DNA from 2 places in the Rummeliibacillus sp. BSL5 genome. Region 1 is predicted to be linked to the other one. Evidence: a T-box and tRNA genes for the amino acid it is inferred to sense, from the RefSeq annotation. Region 1 holds a T-box; the other holds one or more tRNA genes.
The links. The T-box of region 1 lies ahead of proS (proline--tRNA ligase). A T-box ahead of a tRNA ligase gene usually reads a tRNA of that ligase, here a tRNA-Pro.
Positions count from the first base shown of each region.

Region 2: it encodes a tRNA-Pro, which carries the amino acid that the T-box ahead of proS (proline--tRNA ligase) is inferred to sense. The anticodon was not compared.

Region 1 covers NZ_JAVGCV010000005.1:4,071-8,482, reverse strand. The annotation lists gene RCJ93_RS13560 (PadR family transcriptional regulator) at 92-631, opposite strand; gene RCJ93_RS13555 (YhgE/Pip domain-containing protein) at 677-1,864, opposite strand; T-box leader at 2,188-2,402, shown strand; gene proS (proline--tRNA ligase) at 2,448-3,884, shown strand; gene RCJ93_RS13545 (N-acetylmuramoyl-L-alanine amidase) at 4,002-4,412, shown strand, end outside.
Region 2 covers NZ_JAVGCV010000001.1:298,838-303,249, forward strand. The annotation lists gene RCJ93_RS01470 (sulfurtransferase) at 1-330, shown strand, start outside; gene RCJ93_RS01475 (hypothetical protein) at 397-1,656, shown strand; tRNA gene RCJ93_RS01480 (tRNA-Gly) at 1,860-1,931, shown strand; tRNA gene RCJ93_RS01485 (tRNA-Arg) at 2,009-2,085, shown strand; tRNA gene RCJ93_RS01490 (tRNA-Pro) at 2,090-2,166, shown strand; tRNA gene RCJ93_RS01495 (tRNA-Ala) at 2,186-2,261, shown strand; tRNA gene RCJ93_RS01500 (tRNA-Met) at 2,282-2,355, shown strand; tRNA gene RCJ93_RS01505 (tRNA-Ser) at 2,364-2,456, shown strand; tRNA gene RCJ93_RS01510 (tRNA-Met) at 2,598-2,674, shown strand; tRNA gene RCJ93_RS01515 (tRNA-Met) at 2,828-2,904, shown strand; tRNA gene RCJ93_RS01520 (tRNA-Asp) at 2,908-2,984, shown strand; tRNA gene RCJ93_RS01525 (tRNA-Phe) at 3,015-3,090, shown strand; tRNA gene RCJ93_RS01530 (tRNA-Thr) at 3,097-3,172, shown strand; tRNA gene RCJ93_RS01535 (tRNA-Asn) at 3,183-3,259, shown strand; tRNA gene RCJ93_RS01540 (tRNA-Ser) at 3,263-3,353, shown strand; tRNA gene RCJ93_RS01545 (tRNA-Glu) at 3,363-3,434, shown strand; gene RCJ93_RS01550 (ABC transporter ATP-binding protein) at 3,687-4,412, shown strand, end outside.

The DNA.
Region 1 (4,412 bases):
TCGGAAAGAGGTTTGGTATATAAGTTGTTATCAATTAATATTAAAAAAAAGCCAGCTCTCCTTTATTAGGAAAACTGACTGTTTTCATCTGTTATAGCTGTCCTTGTTGAATTCGATTAATTAGTTCCTCAAGCCAGAAAATCGTGTGTTCGGTTTTGGTCGATACATAACCTGTCATGTAGTTTACAAACTTCTCACTATCTTCATCTAGCTCAATCTGGTCTTTGAACCCAATTACGTGCGCCCATTGGCTTTCAATAGTTCGAGCTTTCTTTTCTAATATCTCTATCACTTTTTCTCGGTTCACATATTTGATATTTGCTATGCCCACGACCATATCTGTAATTTCTTTGGCATTCTCAAATAACTTGTATATGAGTTTAGGCAGCTCTTCGCGACCTTTTTCGGTAATCGCAAATACTTGCTTATCTGGTCGATTTTCTTCTTTTTTAATTTCAATAATTTCAATCAACCCTTTTTTAGCTAGGGAGTCAAAATTATAATATAGCTTACTTTCTGTTAATCCAGCTATTTGATCTAATGGAATCGGATCGGATAGGTGTTTTTTTAATTTATAAGGGTAGTTGGCACCCTCCATCAGTTTGCTCAATATAAAGATTTGAATAGACATACTAACACTCCTTCAAGAAGCATGTTAACTCTATTGTAACAAAAACTAGATAGTTGCTTCAGTCGAATTCTTTAATTTGTCTTCTTCAGTTGAAGATTCCTCTACTGGGATAGGTTTGTGAATAAATGTCACAATCCCAATGTTAATCAACATAGCAGCTGCGCCTACTGCAACCATTGACCAAATATATGGACTTGCACTGATGCTTCCGTATAAGTCAGCAAAGTATCCTTGTACAGAGTAATACATTGGTGAAATATAGCTCATCCATTTATACGGCAAGTACATCATATCCCGGGAAATAGTCGCGCCGTTTGCTAGTGTTTGAATGAGTAAAATTGGTAAGTTGAAAATCATCCCTACTTCACCAACTAAAAAGATTAAAATGGCTGTGAAGTTGAAGCAGACCATATAATTAAGAATTTGGTGTCCTAATACGCTGAAGAATAGACTGCCGCTTGGTTTATTAATTAAATATGCAATCCCTGTACCGGCTAGTGATGATATTACTGCCACTAACAATGCTGTTAATTGTACATAGCAGAATAAGCGAGTTTTACTTGCTTTTCCACGACTGCTCTTGAATACGCCTACTAATTGCATGGCACCAATCATCGCACCTGTATAACCAGCCATCGTTAAGAACATTGGCAACATGTTATTATTCATACCATCTGGCATCTCGTTAATTTTTACGACGTTTCCTACATACGACGTTTCAATCTTTTTGGCTAATTCAGCCGCTTGCTCTTTTGGTACATTCACGTTCATTAGAATGCCTTCTGCTGTCTGTTGAGAAAATTGAGTGCTAAATTGGTTATTGATTGCCGTAATGACAGAATTGATAGAAGAGGAAACGGTTGTAGCTCCGGCTTCATTGATTGTAAAGTCGATGCTTGAAGATGTTTCACCTTTTTGCATATTCTTAGAGAATGTTTTTGGAATGTGTACAACTAACGCTAAATCATTATGCTCTAAGTCCTTTAAGGCTTTTTTATTTGTTAAATCCATTTCAATTTTTTTAAACGGTAACTTCTCTTGTAACTGATCGGCAATCTTTGCACCGTATTCACCAGAATCATCATTAACTATGGCAATTGGTAATTTATCTATATTTCCTGGGATTGCCGAATAGCCAGGCAAGAAGATCCCTAACATGGCAACCGCATAAAAAATGCCCATGAATATGGCTCCGATTGCCCCTTTTGTTTTTAAGAATTGAGTAAACTTCATTTGTTGAATCCTTCCTTTTGCTAAATTCATTTATGCTTTATTTAAAATACTTTAATCAAAGTACTTTTTAAAAAGTATGTTAGTAGTTTATTTTAATTTAATCAGAAAGTCAATTGAAAAACGTGTTATTATCGTGAACCATTTGATAGAAGAACCAATTATAAAACCCCCTATCCATCGTCGAAAGTAACGGTAGGGGGAGCAGACTTATAAATCTTCTATCCATATTAGAAAAAGAATATGTTAATATGGTATACAAATTAGCATTTGTGTTGATACTAATGATTGAAGTATCTGAAACAAGTTGATATATTTGTTTATATATATAATCAGTGAAGTGATCAAGTAAATAAGAATTGTGAACCAGAAAGTATAGCCTAGGCTGGAAGCTATATCACCTCTTCTTATTGAACCCTGCCACGGAGATGTTAGTGAAAAGCTAACCGAGTCGTTTCGTTATAAACGTTTAGAGGGCATAAAGTTTATTTACGCCGAACTAAGGTGGTACCACGTCTACTAGCATAAAGACGTCCTTATTTGGACGCTTTATGCTTTTTTTATTTTTTCTAAGGAGGAAAAGAAAATGTCTCAAATGACAAACAATTTTTCAAAATGGTATATTGATACAATTCAAAAAGCAGATTTGATTGATTACACTCCAGTACGTGGATGTATTGCATTCAAACCTGACAGCTATGAGATATGGGAACATATCCAAGCGGAGATGGATAAACGATTTAAAGAAACGGGGCACCGCAATGCATACTTCCCAATGTTAATTCCTGAATCTTTTTTCCAAAAAGAAAAGGATCATATTGAGGGATTTTCACCAGAGCTTCCTTGGGTGACAGAAGCAGCAGGAGAAGAATTAGAAGAGCGTTTGGCGTTACGTCCAACTTCTGAAACGATGATTGGCCATCTATATTCAAACTGGATTAAAAGCTACAGAGACCTTCCAGTTTTAATTAACCAATGGGCAAATGTATTCCGTTGGGAAAAGAAAACTCTTCCATTCATTCGTACATCCGAGTTCCTGTGGCAAGAAGGTCATACTGCACATGTAGATGAAGAAGAAGCACGCAAAGAAACGATGCAAATGCTATCTATATATAAAGAGGTAGTTGAAGGACTTCTTGCTATCCCTGTTTATGATGGGCAAAAGACACCATCAGAACGTTTTGCCGGTGCGATTGATACTTTCTCTATTGAAGCGATGATGAAGGATGGAAAAGCTGTACAAGCGGGGACTTCTCACTATTTAGGTACAAAATTTGCGGAAGCATTTGATATCAAATACTTGAATAAAGAAAACAAGCATACTTACGTGCATACAACTTCTTGGGGAACATCTACACGTTTGATTGGCTCTGTTATTATGGTTCACGGTGACGAAAAAGGCCTTGTCTTGCCACCAAAGATAGCACCTACACAAGTGGTGCTTATTCCGGTCGGTCCATGGAAAAAGAATCCTGCCATTGTTGAGAAACTCGATGAAATTTTCGCGGCATTGAAAGCGAAAGGTATTCGTGTTCGTCTGGATGATTCAGATCAATCGCCCGGCTATAAATTTAATGAATGGGAGCTGAAAGGTGTTCCTGTCCGTATTGAACTTGGTCCTCGTGATTTAGAAAATCAGCAAGCTTTAATGAAAGCACGCGATGAGGATGAAAAAGTTTCGGTATCTTTAGATGCAGTCATTGAACATGTAGAAAAAGAACTTGAAATGATGCAAACACGCCTTTTGGAAAAAGCAAAAGCTTTCCGAACAGAGAATTCACACACGCATATTGAAACATTGGATGAGTTAACAACCCATTTAGAGAAGTCTAAAGAACAAGAAACCATTCCTGGTTGGGTTTTAGCTGGCTGGTGTGGAGATGACGCGTGTGAAGAAACGATAAAAGAAAAAACAAAATTCACTACGCGAAACATACCATTCAATCCGCCAACAACAAAGCATACATGCTTGAATTGTGGAAAAGAAGCAAAACATACAGTGTGGTTTGCCCGCGCTTATTAATCCAAATAAACAAAGCCCCTTTCTCATACAACAGAGAAGGGGTTTTTGTTTTGCTTATGCACCGACATATCGGGACAGTCTTCCGCATATGGTATGGTAAAAAGGTGGTGTCTGTGATTGAAACGTTGGATGATATGGAGTGTTGTTTTAGTAGCTTGTATTTTCATAGTTGTGTATGAAACCAAAGCATCTAATCGCGGATTCTTTATTTCCGAGACCTTGGGTGGCGTCAAGATAGCATTGGATGCGGGACATGGGGGGATTGATGGAGGGGCGTCTACAGATAAGTTGATTGAAAAAAATGTAACGTTGGCTATTACGAAAGAAGTGGAAAAGCTTTTAAAGAAAAAAGGCGCAACGGTATATATGACAAGATCAAAGAATGATGATGTGATCGCCGAGCATACACCTAAAGCTGAATTTAACACATTGAGAGAACGCAAAAAGCAAGACATATTTTTAAGAGAAAAATTAGTAAACAAGGAAAAACCGGATTTATTCCTAAGCATACATGCAAATGCTATTCCT
Region 2 (4,412 bases), on a different contig from region 1:
GTAGATGGTCATGTGGATAGAACATTGCTTGATGCCCGATCGAATGCTCGCTATAAAGGAGAGATAGAGCCGATAGATCAAGTTGCTGGCCATATTCCTGGAGCAATAAATTATGATTGGGAGCAATTATTACAAGATGGTAAACTTTGTCCTAATGAAACATTGTTGGAACTAGTATCTAAGAAAGAACCAATTACCGTTTATTGTGGAAGTGGTGTCACTGCTGCCCCGTTATTCGCAATGCTAAAGGAAATGGCATATGAAGATATACAATTATATACTGGAAGCTACAGCGACTGGATTCAACACTTTGAGATAGAGAAAGCTTAATAAAAACATCCGCATTTTAGGAATGCGGATGTTTTTTATTTCAAATTACAAGGAATTTCTTTTTTTATGTCGAATGTTCTCGTTAATGAGTGTTGGAAGCGGGGGATTAGTATAATTACTAGAGATCATGTATTAGAGATGATTACTGAAAATTTTAATGAGTTCTTTGATGAGTTAGAAAATATCACCCAATTAGAAACAGAAGCTTTAAAAAATGAAATTCAGGGACGAAATATGTATATTCAGAAGCTGAAAAGTGAAAAAGAACTGTTGTTAAAAGAAATAGGCATCATCAAGAAGGTAAATAACAATCTTTTAGAAGAAAGGAAGAAATTACGAAAGGAAATAGATGCCAAAAATAAAATTATGGACTTCACGGATGGCATTACCGTTCTACTTAATAAAGAATGTATCCTAGAGGAAAAGCAAAGAGTAATTGAACATCTATTTAGAATAGGCATTGACGATGAAAATTCAAAGATATATATAGAAGAATTTATTTACGTTCTTTCCAATTGTTTAAGTTTATTAGATGTGAATCAAAGCAAAAGAATAAAAAGTCTATTAAAGAAAAATATGGATTTTTATCATGAGCTTTTTTCAAATACAACTCCTCAAACTCAATTAAAAATCTTACACATGTATAAAGTGAAAAATTGGAGTGTGCTTCTAGAACATTTCTTAGAAAGAACTGTGCAATCTAATAGCTTAAAGTGCTTTTCTGATATAGAAGGTCTAAATATACTTTTATACATAATTTATTATAAGAAATTAAGCCAACTTGAACAAAATAAAATGTTTAAACTTTTTTATCATGATCAGAATAAACCACTTTCTGCGAAGCTATATAAAAGTTATCATGACTATTCGTTAAGCAAAACTTTACGAGAGCTAAACAAATTTATTTCTATCATCAATGAAGAACAAAAAAATATAGACTTGTTAAAAGGAGATATTATGCAATATTTCCTTGAGAAAGTTTTTACTGCAAAGGAAGTAGAAAATTATAGAATGTTTAAAAAGTACAATATTCAAAATGTGGAGAAGAAAACTAAACAATTCGGATTAAACTTTAGTGAATTAAGAAAATTTGGTTATCAAATATCTGGTCGGACAGATGAACAACGTTGGCAAGCTTTAAATGATTTTGTAGAGGAATATGGTTTAGAGGTGACTGTAGCAGAGTTATCAAAGAGAATAAAACTCAAATCCAGAGAAGAAGACCAAAAAAAGTATTCCAATGCACTTTGTAAATGGAACAGCGATTTGGAAAAGTTAAAAATACAATATTATCGTGGAGATTTTCCTTGGCCGAATTTTGAATAAAAATTAATGTTATAGATGTGAAAATAGACTGTCTTACGCTATTCAACACATTTATATTTATATTGATTTTTTGAAGCTTAGCTTGTAGACTTATTAAGGTAGTGCTTCTGAAAGAAATAGTATAAACAATATTGTTTATAATTTTTTCAAGAAAAGTATTGCATTTATAAAAATGTCGGTATATAATTAATCTTGTCTTTAACGCGGAAGTAGTTCAGTGGTAGAACATCACCTTGCCAAGGTGGGGGTCGCGGGTTCGAACCCCGTCTTCCGCTTAATAATAGAATGGTCTGGATTACTAGTAGGACATACATAATTTTTGGCTTTTAGCTCGAAATTCTATTTCAAACATGCGCCCATAGCTCAATTGGATAGAGCGTCTGACTACGGATCAGAAGGTTGTGGATTCGACTTCTGCTGGGCGCACCATTTCCGGGAAGTAGCTCAGCTTGGTAGAGCACTTGGTTTGGGACCAAGGGGTCGCAGGTTCGAATCCTGTCTTCCCGACCATTTATACTATATATACATTGGGGCCTTAGCTCAGCTGGGAGAGCGCCTGCCTTGCACGCAGGAGGTCAGCGGTTCGATCCCGCTAGGCTCCACCAATTTTAATATTTAATACTATGGCGGCCTAGCTCAGCTGGCTAGAGCGTACGGTTCATACCCGTAAGGTCGGGGGTTCGATCCCCTCGGCCGCCATATTTCCTGGAGGAATACCCAAGTCTGGCTGAAGGGATCGGTCTTGAAAACCGACAGGCGGGTCAAACCGCGCGGGGGTTCGAATCCCTCTTCCTCCTCCATTATCATAAAAAAATTATATATAATTATCGCGGGGTGGAGCAAATCGCAAAACGAAGTTTGCGATTAACATCGACGCAAGCGAAGCGTGGAAGATGTCATTATGCTTTGTTGATTAGAAAAATTATATCCTATACTATTATCGCGGGGTGGAGCAGTTCGGTAGCTCGTCGGGCTCATAACCCGAAGGTCGCAGGTTCAAATCCTGCCCCCGCAACCAAATGATCCGGTAGTTTACGAAAGCATATTCGTATTATTATCCTGGGGTGAAGCATATCGCAATATGATGATTGCGAGTAACATCGAAGCAGGCGAACCTTGTATGATGTCATTATGCTTTGTTGATTGAAAAAATTATATTCTATATTATTATCGCGGGGTGGAGCAGTTCGGTAGCTCGTCGGGCTCATAACCCGAAGGTCGCAGGTTCAAATCCTGCCCCCGCAACCAAATGGTCCGGTAGTTCAGCTGGTTAGAATGCCTGCCTGTCACGCAGGAGGTCGCGGGTTCGAGTCCCGTCCGGACCGCCATTTTTTAGTTTAATAGATTCTTATTTTGATGGGTCGGTAGCTCAGTTGGTAGAGCATTAGATTGAAGCTCTAAGTGTCGGCAGTTCGATTCTGTCCCGACCCACCATCAAATGCCGGTGTAGCTCAGTTGGTAGAGCAACTGACTTGTAATCAGTAGGTCGAGGGTTCGACTCCTTTCGCCGGCACCATATTTACTATTCCGAAGTAGCTCAGTTGGTAGTAGCATCTGACTGTTAATCAGAGGGTCGCAGGTTCGAGTCCTGCCTTCGGAGCCATATGGGGAAGTACTCAAGTGGCTGAAGAGGCGCCCCTGCTAAGGGTGTAGGTCGGGCAACCGGCGCGAGGGTTCAAATCCCTCCTTCTCCGCCATACAATAATGGCCCCTTGGTCAAGCGGTTAAGACACCGCCCTTTCACGGCGGTAACACGGGTTCGAATCCCGTAGGGGTCATTACATAATCTAACCTTTAGAGCATTTTGTATTGTTCTGAAGGTTTTTTGTATGCAAAAAAGATGTTTACCACAAATTTTGAAGTGTGCCAGCCTTTATTCATTAAAAAATATAATAGCTTTCCATAGACTGGCTGCCAATATGAGGTTTAACCTATCTTTACAATTAAAATAGGTAAAATGGGTCGCTTTCTATTTAAAAGTTCTGTATGATATTTAGGATAACGAAATTTTCAGAAAGGACTTCATACATATGCTAAAACAGTTTTTTAGTTACTACAAACCACATAGGAAATTGTTTATAATTGATTTTTGTTCAGCCATTATAGTGGCTATTTTAGAGCTAGCGTTTCCTGTAGCTGTTCAAAAGTTTATTGATACGCTGCTTCCTACAAACAACTGGGGAATGATTACGAAGGTAGGAGGCCTTTTGCTCCTCGTGTATCTATTGAGTACCATCTTAAACTTTATTGTTAATTATCTTGGTCATAAACTTGGCATAAATATTGAAACTGATATGAGAGAAGAATTGTTTACACATGTTCAAAAGCAGTCTTTCCGGTTTTTTGATAATACTAAAACCGGCCATATCATGAGCCGAATAACGAACGATTTATTTGATATTGGTGAATTTGCCCATCATGGGCCAGAGGATTTCTTTATCGCTATCATGACTTTTATTGGCGCTTTTTGGATCATGTTTACTGTGAATCCAACGCTCTCCTGGATTGTACTTGTGATGGTTCCGATTTTAATGGTTCTTGTTTATATATCCAATGTAAAAATGAATAGAGCCTGGACGGGGATGTACGGAGAAATTGCAGAGATTAACGGACGAGTAGAGGATAGTGTTTCAGGTGTTCGCGTAGTGCAATCATTTACAAACGAAACCTATGAAAAAAATCGTTTTAAAAAACAGAATGGATTATTTCGCCTCGTTAAATTAAGTGCTTATAAAGTCATGGGAGCGACAAACGCT